2 regions of the Streptomyces sp. NPDC002884 genome follow, and region 2 is predicted to be linked to the other one. Evidence: riboswitches for the same ligand, from Rfam matches in the RefSeq annotation. Region 2 holds a riboswitch; the other holds the start of a gene.

Region 1 (3,201 bases), on a different contig from region 2:
TTCCGCGCCGGTGGAGTTCACGGGCGATCTGGAGATAGATCGGCGACTCGGTCACCTCCGCCGTCTCCACGATCCAGTCCACCCGGCGCTCGTCGGTCTCCGGGACGTCCGCCTCGACGAAGCGCAGCGCCTCCTCCTCGCTGAGCGGTTCCAGCACCACGATCGCGGCGGAGGTGGTCTCCAGCGGGCTGTGCGGCCGGGAGGCGATGACCAGGGGCAGCTTCTCCTCGCGGGCGCGCTCGATGGCCCGGCGGATGACGTTGTCCCGGTTCTGCTGCCGGCCGTCGTCGAGGAGGGCCTCCTCCAGGCCGTCGGCGAGGACCACCGGCTTGTCGTCGGCGAGGAGCTGTTGCCACACCCGGTCGGTCTTGCTGCGCGCGAGAACGCCCTTGGGCGCCTCCTGGGCGAAGCGCTGCCTCGCCAGGCGTTCGAAGTTCAGGTCGGCGCCGTCCGCCGCGTCCCGCAGTCTGACCGGCACCGGTACGGCGTTCTGGCGGGCCAGGAGTTCGGTGAGCCGTACGAGGACGGCGGTCTTCCCGGCTCCGACGCCGCCGACGAGCAGATACGGCCGCCGGGTGTCGCGCTCCCGCAGTCGCTCGGCGATGACCTGGGCGATGTCCTCGCGGCCCACGATCTCGGCGGTGTCGTATCCGGCGGTGGGCACCAGGCGGCGCGGATCCCGCAGTGCCTTGGTGAGGTAGCGCCGTTTGGTCCAGCGGTACCACCAGAACAGGAAGAGCGCGGCGGCGATCGAGGCGGCGAGGATCGGGCCGACGAACTTGAAGACGGTGTCGAACCCCTCGTTGCCCTGCCGCCACTGCTCGAAGCCGGTCGTGTCCTGCGTGACGAGGATGAACAGGCCTTCCCCGACCCAGGCGAGCAGCGCCAGCACGGCGACCAGCCAGATGACCCTGGTGACGTTGGCGTAGGAGACCCATCGGCGCCACTTCCGGGGGCGGGTGGCGCCGCGGCGGGCCTCCAGACGGATCGTCAGGGAATGCCAGCGGCCCACGCACCCGTGTCCGACGCGGTGTCCCGCCCGTCGCAGGGCCAGCGTGGCCATCGGCGCGTCGCGCGGTCGCTCCTTGCCGGGCGGGTGGCGGACGACCCTCGTCATGGCGTTCTCCTTGCGAGTTCCGGGAGCGGTTCGCGGGACGGAGGACTCGCGGGACGGAGGATTCGCACGGCGCCGACGGCTACTTCCATGGAAGCACTCCCGGCACGCTCCGCAACCCGGGCGCCCGGGTTCCGTCCGCACACCCGAGCGGAACCGGCATCCCGTGCCACACCGCGACGATCCCACCCTGATCGCCTGTCAGCTGACGCTCTGAAACCGCCCCGACACAACATCTGGGGGTGGCGTGACAGGTGAGCACAAGATGTATGCTCATGCTCGCTGTCGCCGCAGGGGAATCCGGTGCGAATCCGGAACTGTCCCGCAACGGTGTACTCGCGTGCATCCATACCCGTATGCGCACGCCTGTTCAGTCCGAGGTCCTGTCGACAGCGCGCCCGGCCGTCCGGTCCGGGTGCCCTGACGTCCGGGTCTCGTGGAGTGGGCCGGTGGACGCGACGCCCCCGCGCGCTCGTGTGCTGCCCCCTGCCCTGCGCAAGGCCCACCGCCGAGCGAGGGAGAGCCCCACGTGACCATCGCGCCAGCCGAACCGGTTTCAGTCACCGAGCCTGAGACCGACGGTCCCGGTACCGCGTTGCTGCGGACCCTGACCGAGCTGACCGCCGATCTGCCCGACGCCGACCCCGGCCGGGTCGCCGCCGCCGCCCTGCGCGGCCGGTCCGCGCGGGCTGCCTCCGAGGTCACCGCGGAGCTGCGCGAGCTGGCCACGGAGGCCGCCGCGGGCCTGATCTCCGAGGACCCCGCCTACTCGAAGCTGGCCGCCCGGCTGCTGACGATCAGCATCGCCGCGGAGGCCGCCTCCCAGGGCGTCACCTCGTTCACCGGATCGGTCGCCGTCGGCCACCGCGAGGGCCTGATCGCCGACCGCACCGCCGAGTTCGTGCGCGTCCACGCGGTCCGCCTCGACGCCCTGATCGACGAGGCGGGCGACGACCGCTTCGGCTACTTCGGGCTCCGCACCCTGCACAGCCGCTACCTCCTGCGGCACCCGATCACCCGCAAGGTCGTCGAGACACCGCAGCACTTCCTGCTGCGCGTCGCCTCCGGCCTCGCCGAGGACGACACGGCGCGTTCCGTGGACGAGGTCGCCGCGCTCTACGGGCTGATGAGCCGCCTGGACTACCTCCCGTCCTCCCCCACGCTCTTCAACTCCGGTACCCGGCACCCCCAGATGTCGTCCTGCTACCTCCTCGACTCCCCGCTGGACGAGCTGGACTCCATCTACGACCGCTACCACCAGGTGGCCAGGCTGTCGAAGCACGCCGGCGGCATCGGACTGTCGTACTCCCGCATCCGCAGCCGCGGTTCGCTGATCCGCGGCACCAACGGGCACTCCAACGGCATCGTGCCGTTCCTGAAGACGCTCGACGCCTCGGTCGCCGCGGTGAACCAGGGCGGCCGGCGCAAGGGCGCGGCGGCGGTCTACCTGGAGACCTGGCACTCCGACATCGAGGAGTTCCTGGAGCTGCGGGACAACACCGGTGAGGACGCCCGCCGGACGCACAACCTGAACCTCGCGCACTGGATCCCGGACGAGTTCATGCGCCGGGTCAACGCCGACGCCCCGTGGTCGCTGTTCTCCCCCGCCGACGTGCCCGAGCTCGTCGACCTGTGGGGCGAGGAGTTCGACGCGGCCTACCGCAAGGCCGAGGAGGCGGGCCTCGCGAAGAAGACCATCCCGGCCCGTGATCTCTACGGCCGCATGATGCGCACCCTCGCGCAGACCGGCAACGGCTGGATGACCTTCAAGGACGCGGCCAACCGCACCGCCAACCAGACGGCCGAGCCGGGCCACGTCGTGCACTCCTCCAACCTGTGCACCGAGATCCTGGAGGTCACGGACGACGGCGAGACGGCGGTCTGCAACCTGGGTTCGGTGAACCTGGGCGCGTTCGTCGACACGACGGCCGGCACGATCGACTGGGAGCGGCTGGACGAGACCGTCCGCACGGCCGTCACCTTCCTCGACCGGGTCGTCGACATCAACTTCTACCCGACCGAGCAGGCGGGCCGCTCCAACGCCCGCTGGCGGCCGGTCGGCCTGGGCGCGATGGGCCTCCAGGACG
Region 2 (3,201 bases):
TGAGGTCCCTCGCGCGGGCTGGCACGGGCAGGCGATGGTGGGCATGGGCCCGGTCGAGGAAGGCGATGGCGTGATGGCGGGCGTCCGCGATGCAGCCGTCGTCCGCGCCCAGGGCGAAGCCCGCGCGCACCAGATGCCCGTTCGGCCCGTTACGGCCGTCACCGCCGGACTGGGATTCCTCCACGTTTCTCGCCCTCACTCCCCCGTTCACGTGCGCCGGTACCCGCGATCGCGCCATGCATGCCACGGGGGTGCCGTTCGGCACAGCCGCGGGGTGCATGCCGCCGCGGTGGTGGGGCAGAATCTTCGGCGCACGCCCGGACCCGGGGCCGGCCCGAACACAGTCGAGGAGACGGTGAGCGACATCGAGAACGCGGACCGGCGAGGCAGCCTGTCCGTCGCGCATCGCGTGGTCGACGGCGTGCGAGTCCTGACCGTGCGGGGCGAGATCGACCACGACGTCAAGGACGTCCTCAGCGAAGCCCTGCTGTGCGAGGACGGCGCGGTGCCTCCCCTGCGGGTCGTGGCGGACCTCGCCGGCGTCACCTTCATGGACTCCAAGCGGCATCAACGTCTTCCTCGCCGCGCACCGGCAGGTGAGCGGCGCGCACGGCGGCTGGCTGCGCATCGCCGCCGCGCAGGAGCCCGTCCTGCACGTCCTGCGGCTGGTCGGCGTCGACGTCCTCCTCGCCTGTCACCCCACCACCGAGCAGGCCCTGAACCCCGAACCGGCATCACGTCACACGGCTGATCCGGCCTGAGGGCGGTACAGCGTCGGCTCACTCGACACGAAGTACCGGGTACGGCACGAACGTGGTGCTGTTCTGGTCGATCCGCAACGGCCGGCCGAGGGGCGTCGCGGCACGCGGACCTGATCGGCCCGGACACCGTCGCCGCCATCGCCGAGTCCCTGTACGACGAGTTCAGGGAACCGCTCTACGCACCACCCCCACTGCTGCGACGGATGGTGGAAGCGGGGCGGCTGGGCCGCAAGAGCGGCCGGGGATTCCACGTGTACGGCCAAGGCTGAGCGTCCTGGCGCGAGCGGGGCGTTTCCCGCTCCCGGCGTATTCCAAGCATGCCGAACGCGTGTTCCACCTCACCACCCGAATGCCGGGCGGGATCCGCCGCGCCGCAGAGCCGCCCCGTAGGCTGGCGGGCGCAGCTGGTTCGCCCCGTCCGCCAGGCGGGATGCGTCGCAAGAGGGAACCCGGTGGGAATCCGGGACTGCCCCGCAGCGGTGAACGGGAACGACCGCCGTCATACGCACTGGACCCACGAACAGGGTCTGGGAAGCGACGGTCAGTAGGTGTCCCGTCTCGTACGAACTCCGTACGACGAGACGTGCCCGTGAGTCCGAAGACCTGCCCGTTGCCCACGCACGAACCACTCGTGCGCGGAGATCCCGGTGACCTCGTGGGCGGGTCGGCGTACATATCAGGCGGACGACCGCGCTGTGCCGCGCGAGGTCGGATCCGTCCGGTCCGTCACCCCTTCGCGCTCGCGTCCCGTCCCGGGATTCCAGGGAGATATCTCGCGAAGGAGATTTCCGTGACAGCGAAGTCCGCAGCCGCGGCGGCACGGGCCACCGTGTACGGCTACCCCCGTCAGGGCCCGAACCGGGAACTGAAGAAGGCCATCGAGGGCTACTGGAAGGGCCGCGTCGGCGCCGACGCCCTCCGCACCACCGCCGCCGAACTGCGCGCCGCCAACTGGCGGCAGCTCGCCGACGCCGGCATCGACGAGGTCCCGACCGGCGACTTCTCGTACTACGACCACGTCCTGGACACCACCGTCATGGTCGGCGCGATCCCCGGACGCCACCGCGACGCCGTCGCCGCCGACCCGCTGAACGGCTACTTCGCCATGGCACGCGGCACCCAGGACGTCGCACCGCTCGAGATGACGAAGTGGTTCGACACCAACTACCACTATCTGGTGCCCGAGTTGGGCCCGGACACGGTCTTCACGGCCGATCCGGCCAAGCAGGTCGCCGAGCTCCGGGAAGCCCTCGCCCTCGGGCTGGACGCCCGCCCGGTGCTGGTCGGCCCGGTCACCTACCTGCTGCTCGCCAAGCCCGCCCCGGGCGTGCCCGCGGACTTCGAGCCGCTCACCCTGCTCGACCGCCTGCTGCCGGTGTACGCCGAGGTCCTCGCCGACCTGCGCGCGGCCGGCGCCGGGTGGGTACAGCTGGACGAGCCCGCCCTCGTCCAGGACCGCACCCCGGCCGAACTGGACGCCGCCGCCCGCGCCTACCGTGCACTCGGGGCGCTCACCGACCGGCCCCGGCTCCTGGTCGCCTCCTACTTCGACCGGCTCGGCGACGCCCTGCCGGTCCTGGCCAAGGCTCCCGTCGACGGACTCGCCCTGGACTTCACCGACGCCGCGGCCGCCAACCTCGACGCCCTCGCCGCCGTGGGCGGTCTGCCGGGCAAGCGGCTGATCGCCGGCGTCGTCAACGGCCGCAACGTGTGGATCAACGATCTGGAGAAGTCCCTCGCCACCCTCGGCACCCTGCTCGGGCTGGCCGACCGGGTCGACGTGGCCGCCTCCTGCTCCCTGCTCCACGTGCCCCTCGACACGGCCCTGGAGCAGGACATCGCGCCGCAGACCCGGCGCTGGCTGGCCTTCGCCCGCCAGAAGACCGCCGAGATCGTCGCCCTCGCCGAGGGCCTGTCCCTCGGCACCGACGCGATCACGGGCGAACTGGCCGCGAACCGGGCCGATCTCGCCGCCCGGACCGTATCCCCCCTCACCCACGACCCGGCCGTCCGCGCCCGCGCCGCCGCGGTCGGGGACACCGACGCCCGCCGCTCCCAGCCGTACGCCGAGCGGGCCGCGGCCCAGCGCGCCCACCTCGGCCTGCCCCTGCTGCCGACCACCACCATCGGCTCCTTCCCGCAGACCGGCGAACTGCGCACCGCCCGCGCCGACCTGCGGGCCGGCCGCATCGACACCGGCGGCTACGAGGAGCGCATCAAGGCCGAGATCCAGGAGGTCGTCTCCTTCCAGGAGAAGGCCGGCCTGGACGTCCTCGTGCACGGCGAGGCCGAACGCAACGACATGGTCCAGTACTTCGCCGAACAGCTCACCGGATACCTGGCCACGGAGCACGGCTGGGTGCAGTCCTACGGCACCCGCTACGTCCGCCCGCCGATCCTGGCCGGTGACATCTCCCGCCCCGAACCGATGACCGTGCGC

The links. A riboswitch is a leader RNA that binds a small molecule or an ion and turns the genes downstream of it on or off. The one in region 2 is predicted to bind cobalamin.
Region 1: another riboswitch for cobalamin. It lies ahead of ABT070_RS17490 (ribonucleoside-diphosphate reductase subunit alpha); the one in region 2 lies ahead of metE (5-methyltetrahydropteroyltriglutamate--homocysteine S-methyltransferase).

What each region holds. Positions count from the first base shown of each region.
Region 1 is NZ_JBEOVB010000007.1:208,625-211,825, forward strand. It holds gene ABT070_RS17485 (NACHT domain-containing protein) at 1-1,117, opposite strand, end outside; cobalamin riboswitch at 1,384-1,519, shown strand; gene ABT070_RS17490 (ribonucleoside-diphosphate reductase subunit alpha) at 1,644-3,201, shown strand, end outside.
Region 2 is NZ_JBEOVB010000003.1:379,491-382,691, forward strand. It holds gene ABT070_RS09050 (ATP-binding protein) at 1-238, opposite strand, end outside; partial or broken gene ABT070_RS09055 (STAS domain-containing protein) at 356-761, shown strand; partial or broken gene ABT070_RS09060 (3-hydroxyacyl-CoA dehydrogenase family protein) at 851-1,030, shown strand; cobalamin riboswitch at 1,150-1,386, shown strand; gene metE (5-methyltetrahydropteroyltriglutamate--homocysteine S-methyltransferase) at 1,552-3,201, shown strand, end outside.